4 regions of the Nitratireductor sp. PBL-C9 genome follow, and region 1 is predicted to be linked to each of the others. Evidence: riboswitches for the same ligand, from Rfam matches in the RefSeq annotation. Region 1 holds a riboswitch; each other region holds the start of a gene.
The links. A riboswitch is a leader RNA that binds a small molecule or an ion and turns the genes downstream of it on or off. The one in region 1 is predicted to bind thiamine pyrophosphate.
Positions count from the first base shown of each region.

Region 2: another riboswitch for thiamine pyrophosphate. It lies ahead of ACRTG1_RS01045 (YkoF family thiamine/hydroxymethylpyrimidine-binding protein); the one in region 1 lies ahead of thiB (thiamine ABC transporter substrate binding subunit).
Region 3: another riboswitch for thiamine pyrophosphate. It lies ahead of thiC (phosphomethylpyrimidine synthase ThiC); the one in region 1 lies ahead of thiB (thiamine ABC transporter substrate binding subunit).
Region 4: another riboswitch for thiamine pyrophosphate. It lies ahead of thiC (phosphomethylpyrimidine synthase ThiC); the one in region 1 lies ahead of thiB (thiamine ABC transporter substrate binding subunit).

Region 1 covers NZ_JBPAXW010000009.1:80,486-83,779, forward strand. Annotated here, with positions in the region: gene thiP (thiamine/thiamine pyrophosphate ABC transporter permease) at 1-576, opposite strand, end outside; gene thiB (thiamine ABC transporter substrate binding subunit) at 615-1,619, opposite strand; TPP riboswitch at 1,657-1,818, opposite strand; gene ACRTG1_RS18505 (thiamine diphosphokinase) at 1,912-2,559, shown strand; gene ACRTG1_RS18510 (ABC-F family ATP-binding cassette domain-containing protein) at 2,563-3,294, shown strand, end outside.
Region 2 covers NZ_JBPAXW010000001.1:212,373-215,666, forward strand. Annotated here, with positions in the region: gene ACRTG1_RS01035 (ABC transporter ATP-binding protein) at 1-371, opposite strand, end outside; gene ACRTG1_RS01040 (ABC transporter permease) at 368-1,156, opposite strand; gene ACRTG1_RS01045 (YkoF family thiamine/hydroxymethylpyrimidine-binding protein) at 1,161-1,769, opposite strand; TPP riboswitch at 1,763-1,875, opposite strand; gene ACRTG1_RS01050 (DeoR/GlpR family DNA-binding transcription regulator) at 1,992-2,753, opposite strand; gene ACRTG1_RS01055 (phosphotransferase) at 2,916-3,294, shown strand, end outside.
Region 3 covers NZ_JBPAXW010000001.1:53,206-56,499, forward strand. Annotated here, with positions in the region: gene argE (acetylornithine deacetylase) at 1-1,168, shown strand, start outside; TPP riboswitch at 1,278-1,402, shown strand; gene thiC (phosphomethylpyrimidine synthase ThiC) at 1,516-3,294, shown strand, end outside.
Region 4 covers NZ_JBPAXW010000001.1:767,308-770,601, reverse strand. Annotated here, with positions in the region: gene thiC (phosphomethylpyrimidine synthase ThiC) at 1-1,430, opposite strand, end outside; TPP riboswitch at 1,544-1,668, opposite strand; gene argE (acetylornithine deacetylase) at 1,778-2,968, opposite strand; gene ACRTG1_RS03590 (tripartite tricarboxylate transporter permease) at 2,961-3,294, opposite strand, start outside.

The DNA.
Region 1 (3,294 bases):
GCCGGGAAGGGCCGCGCGCATGGCCGGCCATTCGAGAAACCGGAACGAGGCGCGCGCGCCCATGCCGAGCTGGGCCGCAAGACGCCACTGGTCGGCGGGCACGCTTTCCAGCGCGTTCAGGAACAGGCGCGTGGCCAGCGGCAGATTGAAGAAGACATGGGCGACCAGAATGCCCGAAAGCCCGTAAATGCCGGGCCAGTGCTCATTGAAGAGCACGGACAGGAAAGGCGCGAAAATCCCCGCTCTTCCCAGAAGCGCCAGAATGCCGAGCGCCGCCACAATGGCGGGGAGCGCAAGCGGCACGGCAAACAGGCGCAGAATGAAGGCGCGCCCCACAAATGCGGGATGGCGCGCCAGCGCGCGCGCCAGAAGGATCGCCGGCACGACTGATAAAAGCGTCGATAACAGCGCCTGCCAGAGCGTGAAGCGGGCGATCCGCAGCAGATAGGCGTCGAAAGCTGCAAACGCGCCCGTACCCTGTTGCAGGGCCTCCACGGCAAGGCCCGCAAAGGCCCCGCCGATCAGCAGGCCGACAGCGGCCAGCGCAAGCCGTCCCGCTGCGATACGCCTGTCCATCAGGGGGCGTCTTTCCATGTCGGGCGCGCGCGAAACGGTCAGCGGCTCATCACCGAAAGCCACTCATCGACCCAGGCCTTGCGGTTTTCCGCCACCTCTTTCGATGAGAATTCGAGCGTCTCGCCCGGCTTCACCAGAGTGTCGAACACCGGGTTGAGCGGCTCCGATGTCTCGCCGGCCGGGAACATCCAGTTGGTTTCGGGAATCGCGTCCTGAAAGCCGGGACCGGTCATGAAGGCGAGGAATTTCTGCGCCAGCGGGTTTTCCGCGCCCTTCACGGTCTGTGCGGCCACTTCCACCTGAAGATAATGCCCTTCTTCAAAGCCCGCCGCCTTGTAGCGCTCGGAATCTTCGGCAATCTGGTGATAGGCGGGCGAGGTGGTGTAGGACAGCACCATCGGCGCTTCGCCGCTGGTGAACAGGCCATAGGCCTCGCTCCAGCCCGGCGTCACCGTCAGCACCTTGTCCTGCAGTTTGCCCCAGGCGTCCGCTGTGTCGTCGCCATAGACGGCCTTCATCCAGAGCAGCAGTCCGAGGCCCGGCGTGGAGGTGCGCGGGTCCTGAATGGCGATCTTCAGATTGCTGTCGCTCTCCACCAGCTCCTTCAGGCTTGCCGGCGGGGTCTCGATGGCCTCGGTGTCATAGACAAAGGCGAAATAGCCGTAGTCGAACGGAACGAACGTGTCGTCCTCGAAGCCGCCCGGCACGTTCACCCTGCCCATGTCGACGCCATGCGGCGCAAACAGGCCGGTCTCGCGGGCCTCGTGCACGAGGTTGTTGTCGAGACCGAGCACGATGTCGGCCTTGGTCGATTTGCCTTCGAGCTTCACGCGGTTCAGAAGCGCCACGCCATCGGCCACGGAAACGAAATCCACGTCGCAGCCGCATTCCGCTTCGAACGCCTTCTCCACCGCCGGGCCGGGGCCCCAGTCGGAGGTGAAGCTCTCATAGGTGTAGACGGTGAGCTTGTCTTCGGCCGCCGCATGGCCGGCCATGGCCAGCGTGCCAAGCGCTATGGTGGAAAGCAGGGTGGTCGCGCGCATCTGCGCCTCCTCTCGTTTGGTTGGGGAATGAGGCGCTGTGCGAAAAGCGTCTAATCCCTCCGCCGGTGCAAACCGGATCAGGTTCAGCGGGTTGGCCGGGTTCCACTGATGCGGCTTTCCTTTGTTCAGGGAAAAGCTGCATCCGTTTCAACCACTGGGCCTCTCAGCCGGCAATCCGCCGGCACCCCGTTAGAGCGACCGGGAAAATAGGGCGCGGCAGGGGCCGGCGCAAGAGGCGGAATGGCGCGAACGCCGTTGGCGCTTGCCCGCCGGCATGATATGGGCCTCGACCATGAGCCTGTTTACCCTTCTCCTGGGCGGAGATCTCACACGCACGCCGGCACTCGATGCCGAAATCGCCGACAGCCGCATCATCGCGGCTGATTCAGGCATGCGCCACGCAGCGCTTCTGGGCGTTATGCCGGAGCTGTGGGTCGGCGATTTCGATTCCGAGCCGGACGGCATGGCCGAGGCCTATGCCCGGGTGCCGCGCCGCGCCTTTTCCGCCGACAAGGACAAGACGGACGGGGAACTCGCCATCGCCGCAGCGCTGGAAGCGGGCGCGACGAGCCTCGTTCTCGTGGGTGCTTTCGGCGGCGCGCGGCCCGACCACATGTTCCTGCATCTCGCGCAGGCGCTTCAGCTTTCAGAACAGGGCATTAAGACGCGGCTGACAAGCGGCGTGCAGGAAGGCGTGCCGCTGCTGCCCGGCAAACGCCATCGCTTCGACTATCCGCAGAAAACGCTGTTTTCGATCCTCGGCTTTTCGGCCCTTTCCGGCCTCACCGTGGAAGGGGCCAAATGGCCGCTCGATGCGGTCGAGGTTCCTTTCGGCTCGTCGCTGACCCTTTCCAATGTGGTCGATGGCGAACTCGCGGTTACCCTCAAAGAGGGCAGGGCGCTTCTGGTCGCCCATCTTTCCAACGACGGAGAACACTGATCCATGGCGCCGCCTCTCTTAAAGCTTGATGGCATTCGCCTGACCTTCGGCGGCACGCCGCTGCTCGATGGCGCATCGCTGATGGTCGGCCCCGGCGAGCGGCTGGCGCTGGTCGGGCGCAACGGCTCCGGCAAGTCGACACTTCTGAAGATCGCCGCCGGCCTCGTGGAGCCGCAGGATGGCGAGGTGTTCCGCCAGCCGACGGCGACCGTGCGCTATCTGCCCCAGTCGCCCGACTGGCAGGGTTTTTCGACCGTGCGCGCCTATGTGGAGGCCGGTCTCGGCCCGGCGGACGACATCAACCGCGTGGCGCTGGTCATCGACCGGCTGGGCCTGTCCGGCGATGAAGACCCGGCAACGCTGTCGGGCGGCGAGGCGCGCCGTGCCGCGCTCGCCCGGGTGCTTGCGCCCGAGCCTGATCTGCTGTTGCTGGACGAGCCGACCAACCATCTCGACCTCGCCACCATCGAATGGCTGGAAGAAGAGCTGCAGCGCACGTCTTCAGCCCTTGTCACCATCTCGCATGACCGTCGTTTTCTCGAACGCGTGAGCCGCGCAACCGTCTGGCTCGACCGTGGCGTGACGCGCAGGCTCGACAAGGGCTTTGCCCATTTCGAGGACTGGCGCGATCAGGTGCTCGAAGAGGAAGAGCGCGACCAGCACAAGCTTGCCCGCAAGATCGAGCGCGAGGAGCACTGGCTGCGCTATGGCGTCACCGCGCGCCGCAAGCGCAAT
Region 2 (3,294 bases), on a different contig from region 1:
TCAAAGCCTTCCAGCCCGAATTCGGCGAATAGCGGCAGCGCGCGGGCGCGCGCCTCGGCGCGGGGCACACCCTGCACTTCCAGCCCCAGAATGACGTTGTCGATGATGCGTCGCCAGGGCATCAGCGCGTCGCGCTGCGGCATGAAGGCGAAGGTCTGGCCATCGCGCTTCAGCGGCGCGCCATCGCGCAGGATCTCGCCGCGATCCGGCGCAAGCGCGCCGGTGAGCAGGCGAAACAGGGTGGACTTGCCTGCTCCCGAAGGGCCGAGAATGGAGACGAACTCCCCCTGCCCCACATGCAGCGACACATCGTCGAGCACGGCGGTTTCGCCAAGCGTCACGCCCACATTGCGCATTTCGAGGGCGCTCATCGTGTTTGCCCCGCTTCACGCCAGCGCAGCAGCGCGCGTTGCAGAAGCGCCGAGACGCCGAAGAGCACCAGCGTCAGCGTGGAGCTGACCACGACCGCTGCCAGCATGAGATCCGGGCGAAAGCTGTTCTTGGCGTTGAGAATGACAATGCCGAGCCCGGCGCGCGCGCCGACATATTCGGAGAAGATCGCGGCGACCACGGCATAGGTGATCGAAATCCGCAGGCCGGCGAAGAAATAGGGCATGGCCGAGGGAAAGCGCGCCGCCCGGAACACTTTCCACCGCGACGCGCCCATGGAGCGCATCAGCGTTTCGATTTCGGGATCGGTGGATTCGTAGCCATCGACCAGCGCCACCAGCATGGGAAAGAAGGTGACGAGCGCCACGAGCAGGATTTTCGGTGTGAGACCGAAACCGAACCACAGGACGGCCAGCGGCGCGATGGCCACCAGCGGCAGGGTCTGGCTGACGACAAAGATCGGGAACAGCGCCCGCCGCAGCTTCGGCAGGAAATCGAGCGCCACCGAGAGGGCAAAGGCGATGCTGACGGAGAAGGCAAAGCCGGTCAGCGTCGCGCTCAGCGTCGGTAGCGTGTTCTCCCACAGGAGGGCGCGGTTGACGCCCATCTGTTCGATGACGCGCGAAGGCGCAGGCAGAACCAGCGGCGAAATGCCCGACAGCCGCACATAGATTTCCCAAAGGAGGATTGCACCGGCAACGCTTGCCAGGGCAGGCAAGCCGCGCACCAGCCGTCCGCCCGCAGGACGGGGCCGACCCTGAGACATGGGGTCAGGCCGTGGAGGGGCTGTTGGCGGAAACGGTGAGATCGACCGTCACATGGCCTTCGGGCGGACCGAACCGGCAGAAGGCCTGTTCGAGCGTTGCGAAAACCGGGCCTGCATCGCCGGTGAGACGGCTGCAGAAATTCTTGGAGCGGTCAAAGACGCCGCTCGACTTCAGGAAGTCGATGCAGCCCATGATCTCCGCCATGTGATCGCCGGCGCCCATCACGTAAAGCGAGAACTGCGCGCGGGCGATTTCCGACGTGGTCTTGGCATTGGCCACCGCTTCAAGCGCTGCCTTCTGCCGTTCGGCGAGTGGCTCTGACGGATTGGCGAGTGCAGAGGTGCTGCAGATCGGATCGTCGGGCTCGCCGGGGCAGCCGCGCGAGAGCGTGGCGCGCAGCACCACGTGATGGCGGGTGGATGCGGCGGCGACATAGAAATCGCGCAGCGCCGGAAACAGCACTTCGGGCGGGCCGACGACGAGCGTGGAGATATCGTCGGTCTCGATCCGCAACCGGTCCCGGTAAGGATCGAACGCGGAGAGCGACGACATGATGACGTCGACGAAATTGTCGGTCATCGGATAAAGGGAAAGCTGCGCACCTGCGAACATGATTGTCCTCCTTGCTCCGCTGGCATTACCCAGATCAGCTTCTAGGGCCCGAGGATTTGCACCCTCATCTCAGCCGCGGCGATACGCGGCACCCCTGTGGATGCGCGGAACGAACCAAATCCCGAGACGGAAAGCAAGTTGATTGTGCAGGAACTGTTTCGTCGGAGAACAAATGTACAGCTTTCCCACAGGCGTGGTGCGCCGGCGGCCCGAACGCCCCCGTCAGGCGGGGCAGGTAACCGTCACATCGGCCAGACGGAGCGCTTCGGACAGGTCTTCCGGCGGCATGCTGTCGACGATCAGCGAATCGACTTCGGCAAAGGAGCAGACGCGCACCAGCCCCTTCCGGCCGAACTTGGAAGCATCGGTCACGACAACCCGGCGGCGACCACGCGCCAGAACCGCGTTGCCGAACTGCGCCTCCTCCAGATCGTAATCCATGATGCCGGTCATCGCGTTCACCGCGCCGGCGGAAATGATGGCGTGATCGACGCTGAAACGGCTGACGAACTCGATGGCGGAAAAGCCGAGCGCGGAGCCACTGTCGCTGCGCAGCTCCCCGCCGGCCATGTAGACCTTGTTGCCATTGACGGTCGCCAGCGTGCGGGCGATGTCGGATGAGTTGGTAACGACGGTCAACTGCCGGTGGTCCAGCAGCGCGCGCGCCAGAAGGCTGGTAGTGGTGCCCGTGTCGAGCATCACCGACTCGCCATCGCGGATCGTCGAGGCGGCCAGTGCGGCAATGGTCTCCTTGGCCTGCCGGTTCTCCCGCATGCGCCGCTCGAACGGCGCTTCGCTGACCACGGACGGCAAGGCGATGGCGCCATGCATGCGCACGATGGCGCCACGCCCGGCAAGCGCCTTCACATCGCGGCGGACGGTTTCCACCGACACCTCCAGATGCTGCGCCAGATCATTGACGCCCATTGTGCCCTGCTCTGTCAGAAGATCCAGAATCCGACCATGGCGGGGGGAATAGTTCATCTGCGTTGCCCTTACCGGTTGTGCCCGTTTATGCCCTATCATGACTGATTTGAAATTCAAGAAGATGCAAATCGGTCAAACTTCAACATTTTTCTGTTGACTTCACACAGATGCCCATCAATTCTTCCTCAAAATCGACAGCCAAAGGCTGCGGGAGGAGACATGACGGCAGCACGGGAAATCACCGCCCCGGGCTCTGATCGGATTGCGGCACTGCCCCTATGGCAGGGGGCAATCACGATAGAGCCGCTTGTCGGCGGCATCAGCAATGAAAGCTGGCTCGTTACCGACGATGCCGGCGGCCATGTGGTCCGTTTCGGCAAGGACTATCCCTTTCATCACGTTATCCGCGACCGCGAATTGATGACCGCGCGCGCCGCCGAGTTAGCGTCTCTTGCACCAGCCGTCGAGCATGCGGCGCCCGGCGTGATGGTTTGCAGACATCTCAATGCCAGAACATACGGCGAAGCCGATGTGCGTGCCAACATTGAACGCGTCGCGAGGATCGTTCGCGATTTTCATCAGGACATGCCGCACCATG
Region 3 (3,294 bases), on a different contig from region 1:
CATGTCACTGCTTGAGAATGCCAAGAGCCACCTGAAGGATCTGGTCGCCTTCGATACGACGAGCCGCTACTCGAACCGGCCGCTCATCGACCACATGGCGGCGTTCCTGCGGGAATACGGCATCGAGCCGGTCATACTGCTGGACGAGACGGGCGAGAAGGCAAACCTGATCGCCCGCATCGGCCCTGCAGACGTTCCCGGCGTCGTGCTGTCCGGCCACACCGATGTGGTGCCGGCGCTGGAAAAGGGCTGGACTTCCGGTCCGTTCGACCTGACCGAGCGCGACGGAAAGCTCTATGGCCGCGGAAGCTGCGACATGAAGGGCTTCGCCGCCTGTGTCATGGCGATGGTGCCGCAGCTGGCAGCCGCGAAGCTGGAAAGGCCCGTCTGGCTCTGCTTCTCCCATGACGAGGAAGTGGGCTGCCTCGGTGCGCCGGCCATCGCCGAATGGCTGGCCGCGCTCGACGTTCCGCCCATGCTGGCGATCATCGGCGAGCCGACCGACATGACGCTGGTGACCGGTCAGAAGGGCAAGATCGCCATGCGCTGCCATGTGCATGGCACGTCCGGCCACTCCTCCTTCGCGCCTGATCACGTCAACGCCATCGACTATGCGGCGCGCATCGTTTCGATGATCGCCGAACGCGGCGAGCAGATCGGCGAGGAAGGCCCCTTCGACCGCGATTTCACGGTGCCGCATTCGACCATGCTGGCGACCATGATTTCCGGCGGCGTCGCCACCAATGTGACGCCGGATCTGTGCAGCTTCAACTTCGAGATTCGCAGCCTGCCGACCCATGATGCGCGGGCCGAACTGGAATCTCTGAAAAAGCGCGCAAACGAAGAAATTTTGCCGAAAATGCAGGCGAAATGCGCCGAAACCGGCATCGAATGGGAAGAAATTTTCGCCTATCCGGCGATGGGCGACAGCACGTCGACCGACGGCTTCGCCTTCTTCCGCGACATCATGCCGGAGTGGTCGGGCAAGGTGTCCTACGGTTCGGAAGGCGGTGTGTTCGAGACCATCGGCGGCATCCCTTCGGTGATTGTCGGCCCCGGCTCGATTCGCCAGGCGCACAAGCCCGACGAATTCGTTGCAATCGAACAGCTGGACCTTTGCCTCGATTTTCTCGGCAAGGTCGCCTGGAAGGTCACCGAACCGGCCTGACCGAAGCATTCCGGCCCGGCCGCTCATCGCGGCCGGGCCTCCCCTGACGCGGAGTTCTGCACAACCGCGTCAGCCTGCTTGACAAGCAGCACCGCCTTCGCCCACCCTAAAGCCTCACCTGGGGGGTCCCGCCAAGGGGCTGAGATTCTGCTGGCATGGTTTTCCATGCAGCGCAGTGACCCGATGAACCTGATCCAGTTCATACTGGCGTAGGGATGGTGCACGCTTGGCGGGTCACAGGCTTATCGCGGCCGAAAACCGTTTCCGTACAGGAACGTCACAGCTCTTCCTCCTCTCGGCACGAACTGGGTCTCCATTGCTGAACGAGCAGAGGAGGCTCTGAACCCATGGACGCATTTGCCCCGACCGTAACCACCGGCCCGTTGCCGGCGTCGCGCAAGGTCTACAAACCCGGAACGCTTCACCCCGAGATTCGCGTGCCCATGCGCGAAATCGCGGTGCACCCGAGCGCCGGCGAACCGCCGGTGACCGTCTACGATTCCTCCGGCCCATACTCTGATCCCGACATGCTGATCGAGATCGACAGGGGCCTGCCGCGCATCCGCGAAGCCTGGGTAAAGGCGCGCGGCGACGTGGAAGCCTATGAGGGACGCCACGTCAAACCGGAAGACAATGGTTTTGCCACCGGCGACCGGCTGACGCCGGAATTTCCCATTCGCCATCAGCCGCTGAAAGCGAAGGACGGCACGGCCGTCACGCAGCTCGCCTATGCGCGCGCCGGCATCATCACGCCGGAGATGGAATTCATCGCCATCCGCGAAAACCTCGGACGCGCGCAGGCCAAGGCCGCGCTTGCCCGCGACGGCGAGAGTTTTGGTGCATCGATCCCCGATTTCGTGACGCCGGAATTCGTGCGTGACGAGGTGGCGCGCGGCCGGGCCGTGATCCCCTGCAACATCAACCACCCGGAAGCCGAGCCGATGATCATCGGCCGCAACTTCCTTGTGAAGATCAACGCCAATATCGGCAATTCCGCCGTCACCTCCTCCATGGCAGAGGAAGTGGAAAAGATGGTGTGGGCGACGCGCTGGGGCGGCGATACGGTGATGGACCTGTCGACCGGCCGCAACATTCACAACATCCGCGAATGGATCATCCGCAATTCGCCCGTGCCGATCGGCACCGTGCCGATCTATCAGGCGCTGGAAAAGGTGAACGGCATTGCCGAAGACCTGAACTGGGAGGTGTTCCGCGACACGCTGATCGAACAGGCTGAACAGGGCGTCGACTATTTCACCATCCATGCGGGTGTGCGCCTGCACTACATTCCGCTGACGGTCGACCGTGTCACGGGCATCGTTTCGCGCGGCGGCTCGATCATGGCCAAGTGGTGCCTGCACCATCACAAGGAGAGCTTTCTCTACCAGAACTTTGCGGAAATCTGCGACATCTGCCGCGCCTATGACGTGTCGTTCTCGCTGGGCGACGGCCTGCGGCCCGGCTCCATCGCCGACGCCAATGACGCAGCCCAGTTTGCCGAGCTGGAAACGCTGGGCGAACTGACGAAGATCGCCTGGGAGAAGGACTGCCAGGTCATCATCGAAGGCCCCGGTCATGTGCCCATGCACAAGATCAAGGAAAACATGGACAAGCAGCTCGAGGTCTGTGGCGAGGCCCCGTTCTATACGCTTGGGCCGCTCACCACGGACATTGCGCCGGGCTATGACCACATCACGAGCGGCATCGGCGCGGCGATGATCGGCTGGTATGGCACGGCCATGCTCTGCTACGTCACGCCGAAAGAGCATCTGGGCCTGCCTGACCGCGATGACGTGAAGACAGGCGTCATCACCTACAAGATCGCGGCGCATGCGGCGGACCTCGCCAAGGGGCATCCGGCGGCGAAGATCCGCGATGATGCGCTTTCGCGGGCGCGCTTCGAGTTCCGCTGGGAGGATCAGTTCAACCTCTCGCTGGACCCGGAAACGGCGCGTAATTTCCATGATCAGACCCTGCCGAAGGAAGCGCACAAGGTGGCGCATTTCTGCTCCATGTGCGGCCCGAAATTCTGCTCCATGCGCATTTCCCACGACATCCGCGCCGAGGCGCAGAAGGAGGGGATGGCGAAGATGGCGGAGAAGTTCCGCGAGGGCGGCGATCTCTAC
Region 4 (3,294 bases), on a different contig from region 1:
AGGCCCAGATGCTCTTTCGGCGTGACGTAGCAGAGCATGGCCGTGCCATACCAGCCGATCATCGCCGCGCCGATGCCGCTCGTGATGTGGTCATAGCCCGGCGCAATGTCCGTGGTGAGCGGCCCAAGCGTATAGAACGGGGCCTCGCCACAGACCTCGAGCTGCTTGTCCATGTTTTCCTTGATCTTGTGCATGGGCACATGACCGGGGCCTTCGATGATGACCTGGCAGTCCTTCTCCCAGGCGATCTTCGTCAGTTCGCCCAGCGTTTCCAGCTCGGCAAACTGGGCTGCGTCATTGGCGTCGGCGATGGAGCCGGGCCGCAGGCCGTCGCCCAGCGAGAACGACACGTCATAGGCGCGGCAGATGTCGCAGATTTCCGCAAAGTTCTGGTAGAGAAAGCTCTCCTTGTGATGGTGCAGGCACCACTTGGCCATGATCGAGCCGCCGCGCGAAACGATGCCCGTGACACGGTCGACCGTCAGCGGAATGTAGTGCAGGCGCACACCCGCATGGATGGTGAAATAGTCGACGCCCTGTTCAGCCTGTTCGATCAGCGTGTCGCGGAACACCTCCCAGTTCAGGTCTTCGGCAATGCCGTTCACCTTTTCCAGCGCCTGATAGATCGGCACGGTGCCGATCGGCACGGGCGAATTGCGGATGATCCATTCGCGGATGTTGTGAATGTTGCGGCCGGTCGACAGGTCCATCACCGTATCGCCGCCCCAGCGCGTCGCCCACACCATCTTTTCCACTTCCTCTGCCATGGAGGAGGTGACGGCGGAATTGCCGATATTGGCGTTGATCTTCACAAGGAAGTTGCGGCCGATGATCATCGGCTCGGCTTCCGGGTGGTTGATGTTGCAGGGGATCACGGCCCGGCCGCGCGCCACCTCGTCACGCACGAATTCCGGCGTCACGAAATCGGGGATCGATGCACCAAAACTCTCGCCGTCGCGGGCAAGCGCGGCCTTGGCCTGCGCGCGTCCGAGGTTTTCGCGGATGGCGATGAATTCCATCTCCGGCGTGATGATGCCGGCGCGCGCATAGGCGAGCTGCGTGACGGCCGTGCCGTCCTTCGCTTTCAGCGGCTGATGGCGAATGGGAAATTCCGGCGTCAGCCGGTCGCCGGTGGCAAAACCATTGTCTTCCGGTTTGACGTGGCGTCCCTCATAGGCTTCCACGTCGCCGCGCGCCTTTACCCAGGCTTCGCGGATGCGCGGCAGGCCCCTGTCGATCTCGATCAGCATGTCGGGATCAGAGTATGGGCCGGAGGAATCGTAGACGGTCACCGGCGGTTCGCCGGCGCTCGGGTGCACCGCGATTTCGCGCATGGGCACGCGAATCTCGGGGTGAAGCGTTCCGGGTTTGTAGACCTTGCGCGACGCCGGCAACGGGCCGGTGGTTACGGTCGGGGCAAATGCGTCCATGGGTTCAGAGCCTCCTCTGCTCGTTCAGCAATGGAGACCCAGTTCGTGCCGAGAGGAGGAAGAGCTGTGACGTTCCTGTACGGAAACGGTTTTCGGCCGCGATAAGCCTGTGACCCGCCAAGCGTGCACCATCCCTACGCCAGTATGAACTGGATCAGGTTCATCGGGTCACTGCGCTGCATGGAAAACCATGCCAGCAGAATCTCAGCCCCTTGGCGGGACCCCCCAGGTGAGGCTTTAGGGTGGGCGAAGGCGGTGCTGCTTGTCAAGCAGGCTGACGCGGTTGTGCAGAACTCCGCGTCAGGGGAGGCCCGGCCGCGATGAGCGGCCGGGCCGGAATGCTTAGGTCAGGCCGGTTCGGTGACCTTCCAGGCGACCTTGCCGAGAAAATCGAGGCAAAGGTCCAGCTGTTCGATTGCAACGAATTCGTCGGGCTTGTGCGCCTGGCGAATCGAGCCGGGGCCGACAATCACCGAAGGGATGCCGCCGATGGTCTCGAACACACCGCCTTCCGAACCGTAGGACACCTTGCCCGACCACTCCGGCATGATGTCGCGGAAGAAGGCGAAGCCGTCGGTCGACGTGCTGTCGCCCATCGCCGGATAGGCGAAAATTTCTTCCCATTCGATGCCGGTTTCGGCGCATTTCGCCTGCATTTTCGGCAAAATTTCTTCGTTTGCGCGCTTTTTCAGAGATTCCAGTTCGGCCCGCGCATCATGGGTCGGCAGGCTGCGAATCTCGAAGTTGAAGCTGCACAGATCCGGCGTCACATTGGTGGCGACGCCGCCGGAAATCATGGTCGCCAGCATGGTCGAATGCGGCACCGTGAAATCGCGGTCGAAGGGGCCTTCCTCGCCGATCTGCTCGCCGCGTTCGGCGATCATCGAAACGATGCGCGCCGCATAGTCGATGGCGTTGACGTGATCAGGCGCGAAGGAGGAGTGGCCGGACGTGCCATGCACATGGCAGCGCATGGCGATCTTGCCCTTCTGACCGGTCACCAGCGTCATGTCGGTCGGCTCGCCGATGATCGCCAGCATGGGCGGAACGTCGAGCGCGGCCAGCCATTCGGCGATGGCCGGCGCACCGAGGCAGCCCACTTCCTCGTCATGGGAGAAGCAGAGCCAGACGGGCCTTTCCAGCTTCGCGGCTGCCAGCTGCGGCACCATCGCCATGACACAGGCGGCGAAGCCCTTCATGTCGCAGCTTCCGCGGCCATAGAGCTTTCCGTCGCGCTCGGTCAGGTCGAACGGACCGGAAGTCCAGCCCTTTTCCAGCGCCGGCACCACATCGGTGTGGCCGGACAGCACGACGCCGGGAACGTCTGCAGGGCCGATGCGGGCGATCAGGTTTGCCTTCTCGCCCGTCTCGTCCAGCAGTATGACCGGCTCGATGCCGTATTCCCGCAGGAACGCCGCCATGTGGTCGATGAGCGGCCGGTTCGAGTAGCGGCTCGTCGTATCGAAGGCGACCAGATCCTTCAGGTGGCTCTTGGCATTCTCAAGCAGTGACATGGTGGACTTTTCGGCCTCAGGCATTCTGTGCAGCACGGTTCTCTCGGTATTTTTGCCACTCCCGGCGGATCGTCAGGCCGACGAAGAACACGATCAGACCTGCGAAAATCCAGGAAATGGCGGACTGGAAGAAGACGGACGGGTCACCGCGCGAAATGGCCAGCGCGCGGCGCAGATTGTCCTCGAACATCGGCCCCAGAATGAAGGCGATCAGGAACGGCGCCGGGGGGATGTTCAAAAGCAGCATGATGAAGCCGACAACGCCCATGATGAGCAGGACGGTGACGTCGAACATGTTGCTGGAAATCGAATAGATGCCATAGACGCACAGCATCAGGACCACAGGCGTC